DNA from 4 places in the Micromonospora sp. CA-248089 genome. Region 1 is predicted to be linked to each of the others. Evidence: riboswitches for the same ligand, from Rfam matches in the RefSeq annotation. Region 1 holds a riboswitch; each other region holds the start of a gene.
The links. A riboswitch is a leader RNA that binds a small molecule or an ion and turns the genes downstream of it on or off. The one in region 1 is predicted to bind cyclic di-AMP.
Positions count from the first base shown of each region.

Region 2: it holds a riboswitch for cyclic di-AMP, as region 1 does, so the genes downstream of both, ACQP26_RS00480 (NlpC/P60 family protein) here and ACQP26_RS02785 (coiled-coil domain-containing protein) in region 1, are expected to answer to the same signal.
Region 3: it holds a riboswitch for cyclic di-AMP, as region 1 does, so the genes downstream of both, ACQP26_RS22925 (coiled-coil domain-containing protein) here and ACQP26_RS02785 (coiled-coil domain-containing protein) in region 1, are expected to answer to the same signal.
Region 4: it holds a riboswitch for cyclic di-AMP, as region 1 does, so the genes downstream of both, ACQP26_RS16545 (transglycosylase family protein) here and ACQP26_RS02785 (coiled-coil domain-containing protein) in region 1, are expected to answer to the same signal.

Region 1 is NZ_CP192016.1:553,580-555,769, forward strand. Features, by position in the region: gene ACQP26_RS02785 (coiled-coil domain-containing protein) at 22-1,050, opposite strand; cyclic di-AMP (ydaO/yuaA leader) riboswitch at 1,055-1,185, opposite strand; gene ACQP26_RS02790 (YibE/F family protein) at 1,340-2,190, opposite strand, start outside.
Region 2 is NZ_CP192016.1:98,028-100,217, reverse strand. Features, by position in the region: gene ACQP26_RS00480 (NlpC/P60 family protein) at 1-976, opposite strand, end outside; cyclic di-AMP (ydaO/yuaA leader) riboswitch at 990-1,124, opposite strand; gene ACQP26_RS00475 (N-acetylmuramoyl-L-alanine amidase) at 1,363-2,190, shown strand, end outside.
Region 3 is NZ_CP192016.1:4,907,561-4,909,750, reverse strand. Features, by position in the region: gene ACQP26_RS22925 (coiled-coil domain-containing protein) at 1-865, opposite strand, end outside; cyclic di-AMP (ydaO/yuaA leader) riboswitch at 870-1,000, opposite strand; gene ACQP26_RS22920 (cation diffusion facilitator family transporter) at 1,144-2,058, opposite strand; gene ACQP26_RS22915 (HelD family protein) at 2,153-2,190, opposite strand, start outside.
Region 4 is NZ_CP192016.1:3,467,640-3,469,829, forward strand. Features, by position in the region: gene ACQP26_RS16540 (YbaB/EbfC family nucleoid-associated protein) at 1-121, opposite strand, end outside; gene ACQP26_RS16545 (transglycosylase family protein) at 305-982, opposite strand; cyclic di-AMP (ydaO/yuaA leader) riboswitch at 981-1,126, opposite strand; gene ACQP26_RS16550 (LLM class flavin-dependent oxidoreductase) at 1,297-2,190, shown strand, end outside.

The DNA.
Region 1 (2,190 bases):
CCCTTTTTCGTGGTGTCCGGGTCAGAGCAGCGACATGTGGACGTGGTCGGTGTGGTTCGACGGTCCGCTGTAGGAACGCCAGCCGGTGGCCGGGAACCAGATCTGCCGGTTCCAGATGACGTAGTAGATGCCCAGCCGGTCGGCGTTGCGGATGAGGAACGCGGCGACCTCGTTGCCGTACCGGCGGGTGTCGTTGTTGTGCCACGGCGCGAAGCCGCTGTTCTGCAGCGACCAGTCACACGCCTTGCCCTTGGGGTGTTCCCACGGCCCGCCGGACCGGTAGCAGCCCACGAAGCGCTTGAAGCCCGCGCGCCGGACCTCCTTGTACGCGTGCAGCGTGCGCGGGGTGACGCAGCCCGAGGTGGTCGGGTCGTCCTCGCTGCACGACTCGGACTTCCAGCCGCCGTCCGCGGTGCGACCGGGGGCGATCTTGGCGACCGGTGAGGTGGCGGAGACCAGGCCGCCGGTGAAGCCGAGACCGCCGACGAGCTTCAGCGCGCGCTCGGCCTGCACCTTCTCGCGCTCCATCGCGTTCTTCTGCTTCTCCTGCTCGCGCACCTCGGCGTCGAGCGCGATCTTGGCCTGCTCGGCGCGGGTCTTGACCGCGTTGATGGCGGCCAGGCGCTGCGCGTTGAGGAGGTTCAGCTCGTCGAGTGCGTTGACCCGGCGGACGAACGAGTCGGGCGAGTTGCTCTCCAGCAGCATCGCCATCGCGCCCATCCGGCCGGTCCGGTAGGACTGGGCGGCGAGCTGGTTGACCTGCGGGCTGAGCGCGTCGAGTTCGGCCTGTGCCGTCTTCACCTCGGCCGCCAGCCGCCGCTGGCGGTCCTGGGACTTGGCGAGCTTCGCCTTGGCCTGGAGGAAGTTCCGGTTGGCCGCGTCGATCGCCTCGGTGATGAGCGGCGGTTCGCCGTCCTCCTCGTGGCCCGAGGGGGTGCCGGGGGCCGCCGCGGTGGGTGCCGCGGTCGCCGGGGTCGGCCCGGCCAGCACGGCCAGCGAGGCCAGCACGGCCACCACGGGTGTCAGCCAGCGGCGCAGGGGTGCCGTCACAGTGTTCCCTTCCGTCGGCCGCCGACCGGGTTAGCTGACGGGTTCGGGACGGAAGTGGCCCCTACCGCTGTCGCGGATTCACCCCATGTACCTGGTTCCCCGGCTCGCCCGCGGGCGATTGGGCGGCGGCACCGCTGGCGCCGGTGCGCGCCTTCGGCGGTGACCGGCAGCGAGGTTACCTGACAGCACTCCTGAGGATCTACGTCCGGAAGCCGACCAATAGCGAGATTTCGCCGTGGCGCACCGTGACCAGCGTCGCGTTTGAAATCGATGGTCACGCTGCGGAGTGTCACCATGCGGCCTCCGTACTCCTTCCGCCGCCGAGCGCCTCCAGCGCGTCGTCCCGTCCGGCCGGCGGCCGGGGCGCGGGCGGCGCCGGCTCCGCGCCGCGCGAGCGCCGTCCGGCGGTGGTCACGATCGCGGCCAGTCCGGTCGTCAGCGGTACGGCGGCGATCAGGCCGAGCGTCGCCACCGCGCTGCGGACGATCTCCTGCGCGAGGAACTCACTGGTGAGGATCTCGCTCACCGGGCGGGAGTCGGCGACCAGCAGGAGCAGCAGCGGCAGCGAGGCGCCCGCGTACGCCAGCACGATGGTGTTGACGGTGGACGCGATGTGGGCCCGGCCGACCCGGGTCGCGGCCCGGTAGAGCTGCCGCCGGGACAGCCCGGGATTGGCGTGCGCCAGTTCGGTGACGGTGGCCGCCTGGGTGACCGTCACGTCGTCCAGGACGCCCAGCGAGCCGATGATGATGCCGGCCAGCAGCAGCCCGTGCAGGTCCACGTCGCCCTGGAACATGGACAGCGTGGTGGCGTCCTCGCTGCCGAAGCCGGTCAGGTGGGTGGCGGACGTGGCGAGCAGGCCGAGCACGCCGGTGATCACCAGGCTGCCGAGCGTGCCGAGCACCGCCACCGACGTCTGCGCGGTGATCCCGTGCGTCAGGTAGAGCACCACGAACATGATCAACGCAGCGCCGACGATCGCCACCAGCAGCGGTGGCTGGCCGGCACCGATACCGGGCAGCACGAAGCCGAGCAGGATGGCGAAGCTGGCCACCAGGCCGCCGAGCGCGGCGAGCCCGCGCCAGCGGCCGAACGCCACGATCGCGGCGGCGAACAGCACCATCAGCCAGATCAGCGGCG
Region 2 (2,190 bases), 460 kb from region 1:
GCTTGCCGGACTGGGAGGCGTGCACCACCCAGCCGTCACCCACGTACATCGCCACGTGGTGCAGGTCGCTGTAGTAGAAGACGAGGTCACCGGCGCGCAGCTCGGCGCGGCTGATCCGCTTCGTCATCCCGTGCTGCTGGCGTGCGTTGTGCGGCAGCGAGACGCCGCCCTTGGCCCAGGCTGCCATGGTCAGGCCGGAGCAGTCGAAGTGGTCGGGCCCGGCCGCGCCCCAGACATAGATCTTGCCGATCTGGGCGCAGGCGAACTTGACCGCCGCTCCGGCCGCGCCACCGGGGTAGCCGGCCGGGCAGGGTGCCGGGCGCAGCGGACCGCCGCCGCCCTTGCCGTACACCTTGAGCCGCAGCTTCTGCAGCCGGGCGATCTCGGCGTCGATCTGCTTCTTCTTTGCCGCGAGCTGGGCCTCGGTACGGGCCAGCCCGGCGATCATCTCGTCCAGCGGCTTCTTCTTCGCCGCCAGTTCGTCGCGCAGCGCGGCGACGGAGCGCACCTGCTCGTGCTGGCGGTGCGCGAAGCGGTCGAGCAGTTCCAGGCCGTTCACCAGGTCTCCCGGTGAGCGGCTGCCCAGCAGCGCGTTGACGGTGGAGAGGTTGTCGCCCTTGTAGGCGTCGGCGGCGAGCCCGCCGACCTGGCCGAGGGCGGCGTCCACCCGGGCCTGGAGGGGTGCGATCTGCCGGCCGAGGGCGTCGGCCTGCTTGCGCCGCGCGGCGAGCTGCTCGCGTACGGCGTTGACCTGTTCGATGACCGGTTCGAGCTTGTTCCAGTCGCGGTCGATCTGGGCCTCGATCTCGGCGACCGAGGGTTCGGCGTGTGCCGCAGTCGCGCCGCCGGTCAGAACGACGGCGGTGCCGACCAGCGCGGCGAGGGCGGTGGTGAAGCGGGACCAGCGGGAACGCGGCGCGACGCTGGACCGGTCGGTGGACCGGTTCGACGACGGCCGCGGGGCATGGAGTGCCACCGGGCGTCCGTACTCCTTCTTCCGTACCGCCTACCGGGTTAGCTGACGGATTCGGGCGGGAAGGGAGCCGCCCTACCGCATCGCTGCGGATTCACCCCAGGTACCTGGTTCCCCGGCTCGCCCGTGGGCGACTCGGCGGTGTCGGACCGTCACCGACCGGGTTGGACGGTGAGACGTGCGGCCGACGATTCACCAGAGTAGGGACCACCGTTATCGATCCGCAACTTCCAGCGCGGTGACACTCCGTACGCGATGAAGGGCCGCATCCCGGGCGGAGGTGAAGTTTTCTTTCAAGGCTGATTACTCAGTGGAAAGGTATTGACCCTTGCGGGTGTGCGGAGTGAGGGTGGAGACGCAGTGACCCCCATCCCTGTCCAGGAGGTTCGATGCTCCTCTCCGCCCCGCCGTCGGGCAGACGGATACTGCTCGCCGCCGCCGTGGCGACAGCCACCGCGCTGGCGACGACCGGCCCGGTGACCGCCGCGCCGGACACGTCCGCGCCCGCGAGCGACAGGCAACAACAATACGCCGCCGCCGCGGCCGAGTACGGCGTACCGCAGAACGTGCTGCTCGGCGTCTCCTATCTGGAGTCCCGCTGGGACACCCACCCGGGGCAGCCGAGCACCAGCGGCGGCTACGGCCCGATGCACCTGACCGACGCCGCCCACATCCTCGCCACGCCGGGCAGCGCCCACGTCGACGAGGACGAGGACCCGCGCGGCGACGACGCCCGCCCGCTGAAGCTCGACCCGGCCACCGCGGCCGCGCCGAAGCGGGAGACGCCGCTGCCGAGCGCCTCGCTCCAGACGCTCGACGCGGCAGCCGCGCTCACCGGGCTCGACGCGCGCACGCTGCGGACCGACCCGGCCGCGAACATCCGCGGTGGGGCGGCGCTGCTGGCGTCGTACCAGAAGGCTCTGGGTGGGCCGGTCGGTGCCGGCACCGACCCGGCGGCCTGGTACGGCGCGGTGGCCCGGTACTCCGGCGCGGACACCTCCGACGCCGCGGCGGCCTTCGCCGACGAGGTGTACGACCAGCTCGGCCAGGGCGCCAGCCGGACCACCGACGACGGTCAGCGGGTCACGCTCGCCGCCAGCGCAGCGACGCCGGACCGCTTTAGGCTGGCCCGCCTCGGCCTGCGCAACGCACAGCGGCCGGACGGACTGGAGTGCCCCGTCCGGCTCGCCTGCGAGTGGATTCCGGCGCCGTACGAG
Region 3 (2,190 bases), 2.1 Mb from region 1:
TCTGCGCGGCGAAGTCGCAGGCCCGCCCCTTCGGGTGCTCACCCGAGCCGCTGGGTCGATGGCACGAGACGTACCGGGTGAAGCCCGCCGCCTTTGCCTGTTGCAGCGCGTGCAACGTGCGCGGGGTGATGCAGCCGTTCGCCGGGGTCGGGTCGTTGACGCTGCACGACTCCGACGGCCAGGAGCCGTCCGAGTTGCGTGGCGCCGGCTTCGCGTTCTTGTTGGAGGTGCCCTGGACGCTGCCACCGCCGCTGGTGCTGCTGCGCGAGGCGCGGTCGTTGGCGACCTCCAGGGCGCGCTCGGCCTGCTCCTTGCGCTTGCCCATCACCGCGACCTGCTTGCGCTGCTCGCGGATCTCCCCGTCGAGCTGGGCACGGGTGCGGGTGGCCTCGTCCCGGGTGGTGATCAGGTCGCGCAGCGTACGGTCCTCGTGCGCGGCGACCTGCTCCAGCGCGGCGGCCCGGTCCATGAAGCCCTCCGGGCTGCTGCTGCCGAGCAGCGCCCCGGCGGTGCCCAGGCGGCCGTTGCGGTACGCCACCGCGGCGATCTCGCCGACCTTGGCGTCGCGTACGGCCAGCTCGGCGCCGACGGTCTTGAGCTGGTCGTTCAGTTGCTTCTGGCGGGTCACCGACCGGTTCAGCGCGGCTTTCGCCTCCAGCCAGCCCTTGCTGGCCGCGTCGAGCTGGGCGCGCAGTTCCGGCGTGCCGCCCTCGTCGTCGCCGCCGGGTGCGGCGGCGAGCAGGCCGGTCGCCGGCGCCGCGGAGGCGGGGGAGACCGGAACGGTCGCGACGCCGAGGGCCAGCGTCGCGACGAGCAGGGCCGCCAACCGGGCGGCCGTCCGTCGTACAGGTGCCACTGGGGGCATTCACACGTCCTTCCGTCAACGCCGACCGGGTTAGCTGACGGGTTCGGGACGGAAGATCCCTACCGCTGACGCGGATGCACCCCACGTACGTGGTTCCCCGGCTCGCCCCTGCGGACGATTAGGCGACGGCCGCCCCACCGGGGCCGGTGGCGCCCGCGGGTGCGGCCGCGACCGAGACTACCGGCGCTGCCCGGGCACGGCTCCGTCGAGCAATGCCACTAGGCGGGGCAAAACCGGCATAAGACTACAACAGTCACAGTGATTTAAGTCTGTCCTAATCACCACTCGGTCTTTCCGCACACTCCGGCTGACGCTCCGGGCTCGACCTGCAACGTGGCGTGATCGATGGAGAAGTCCTCGTGCAGGGCGGCCCGCGCGGCGGCCAGCACCCCGGCCGGGTCCACGCCCGGGTCGGTGGTCAGGTGCGCCGAGGCCACCTCCATGCCCGAGGTGAGCGTCCAGACGTGCAGGTCGTGCACCTCGGCCACACCCGGCACGGCGGCCAGCCGGTCGTGCACGGCGGTGACCTGGAGGTGTTCCGGCGCGGCCTGCACCAGGATGCGGACCGCGGCCCGGCCGAGCCGCCAGGTGCGCGGCAGGATGAACACGCCGATGCCGACGGCGACGAGCGGGTCGGCCCACCACCAGTCGGTGACCGTGATGATCAACGCGGCGGCGATCACGCCGAGCGAGCCGAGCAGGTCGCCGAGCACCTCCAGGTACGCCCCGCGCAGGTTGATGCTCTCCTTCGACCCGGCGCGCAGCAGCGCGAACGCGACGATGTTGGCGAGCAGGCCGAGCACCGCCACCACGAGCATCGGGCCGGCCAGCACCTCCGGCGGCTCGCCGAACCGGCGTACCGCCTCGATGAGGACGTAGACCGCGACGGCGCCGAGCAGTACGGCGTTGGCGAGGGCGGCGAGCACCTCCAGCCGGTAGAGCCCGAACGTGCGCTGCGGGTCGGTGCCGGCGCGGCGGGTGGCGGAGATCGCGGCGAGCGCCATGCCGATGCCGAGGACGTCGGTGAACATGTGCCCGGCGTCGGAGAGCAGCGCGAGCGATCCGGTCGTGAAGGCGGCCACCGCCTCGACCACCATGAGGGCGGCGAGCAGCGCGAAGGCGGCCCAGAGGCGGCCCCGGTGGCGGTGTGCCGCGTTGGCCACCGCGCCGCTGTGGTCATGACCTGCGCCCACGCCAACACCTTCCCTGCCCCGTACCGGCCAGGCTCAATGTATGTTCACATCGCTATGTATGCAAGTGAACTGTGGGTGGCGCCGACGCGGCCACTCACCCCACCGGATCGAGCGTGGTGAGGCGCTGGGTGG
Region 4 (2,190 bases), 2.9 Mb from region 1:
GGTCGCCCGGCTCGCCGTCGGCGTGCGCCGAGGCCCGGGAGCGCATCGCCGTGAGAGCCTGCTGCGTGCGGGTCAGCAGCTCGTCGATGCTCGCGGCAGCCGAGAACGGGTCGTTGGTCATTTCCGCGCTTTCTTCACGTCTGAGCCGATCATCGTGACCCTAGCAACCGGCTCCGACGAATCGCGGTCAGCGGCCGTCACGGTCGGCGTCCCGGCGCCGCGAGCAGGCCGGACACCGGCGGCGCGGCGTGTCGCGGGCTGGCGAACGCCCGGCCGGGCGAACCGGCCGGGCGTCCGGAGCCGGTCAGCGCAGGCGCAGCCGCTGACCGGGGAAGATCAGGCCGGGGTCGTCGCCGACCACGGCCCGGTTGCGCTCGTGCAGGGCACGCCAGCCGCCGTTGACGCGCTGCGCCACGGCGATCTCCGACAGCGTGTCCCCGCGCCGCACCACGTACGTCTCGGCGCCTGGCGCAGGTTGCGGCGCCACCGTCGTCGCGGCGCGTTCCGGCCTCGCGGCGCGTTCCGGTGCGGCCTTGCGCGTGGTCGCCCGTTTCGGGGCCGCCTTCTTCGCGGCCGCCTTCTTCGGCGCCGCCTTCGGGGTGACCCGCTCGGACCGGGTCGCCGCGCTCGCCGAGCCGCCCTTCTTGCCGCAGACCGGCCACGCGCCGATGCCCTGACCGCGCAGCACCTTCTCGGCGACGGCGATCTGCTCGGAGCGGCTGGCCAGGTCGGCGCGGGCGGCGTACTTCTGGCCGCCGTAGCCGTTCCAGGTGGCGCGGGAGAACTGGAGCCCGCCGTAGTAGCCGTTACCGGTGTTGATCTTCCAGTTGCCGCCGGATTCGCAGCGCGCAACCGCGTCCCAGTTGACGCCCGCGCTGGCCGGAGCGGCCGGGCCGAACAGGGTCGCGGCGCCGACGGCGACGCCGGCCGTCATCGCTGCGAGAGCGGTACGACGACCCCGGGTCGAGTATTCAGTTGCCATGTGGATTCCTCCACGCCGACGAGGTGAGCTGTCGGGTTCGGGCCGAGGAGCCCGGCCGCCGGTGGCGGCTTCACCCCGAGGTGACGGTGCACCGTGGAACGTGTGGTTCCCCCGCTCCCGCGCGAGGTTCGGTTACCGGGGCCGGCGGCGGGATTTGGCGTTTCCGGCCTGCGGTGTCCGCGTCTGCGGACGAAACCGACGCTAGGAGCGATTTGCGACAATAGTCCACTTCTTGTGATGCTCTTCACCCGGCCGGACTACCACCTGTGGCGCTACCGTGGCAGGGCTGGACAAGATCACGGGAGGCGGAACCGATGACCGATCACGGACACGAGCTGACCTTCGGCGGCTTCATCACCCCCGCCGCCGGGCAGCCCGACCAGGTGGTGGCGCTCGCCCGCCTCTGCGAGCAGGTCGGGCTGGACCTGGTCACGTTCCAGGACCACCCGTACCAGCCCGGCTTCCTGGACACCTGGACGCTGATGTCCTACGTGGGCGCCGCCACCGAACGCGTCCGTCTGGCCGGAAACGTCCTCAACCTGCCGTTGCGCCAGCCGGTGGTGCTGGCCCGCAGCGTCGCCAGCCTGGACCTGCTCACCGGCGGCCGGGTCGAGCTCGGGCTCGGCGCGGGCGCGTTCTGGGACGCGATCGAGGCGGCGGGCGGGCGGCGCCTGTCCCCCGGTGCGGCCGTCGAGGCCCTCGACGAGGCGATCCGGGTGATCCGCGAGGTCTGGGACACCGGCAGTCGCGGCATGATCCGGGTCGACGGCGAGCACTACCGAGTGGTCGGCGCCAAGCGTGGCCCGGCGCCCGCGCACCCGGTGGGCATCTGGGTCGGCGCGTACAAGCCGCGCATGCTGCGCCTGGTCGGCCGCGCCGCGGACGGCTGGCTGCCGTCGCTGTCGTACCTGCCGAAGGGCCCCGACGAGCTGCCCGCCCTCAACGCGCTGGTCGACGAGGGCGCGGCGGCCGCCGGACGCGACCCGGCTGCGATCCGCCGCATGCTCAACGTGACCGGCACGTTCGCCCGCTCGTCGGCCGGTTTCCTGGCCGGGCCACCGGAGCAGTGGGTGGAGGAGCTGGCCGGGCTCACGCTGGAGCACGGCATCACCACGTTCATCCTCGGCAGCGACGAGCCGCGCGCGATCCAGATCTTCGGCCAGGAGGTGGCGCCCGCGGTCCGGGAGCTGGTCGCGGCCGAGCGCGCC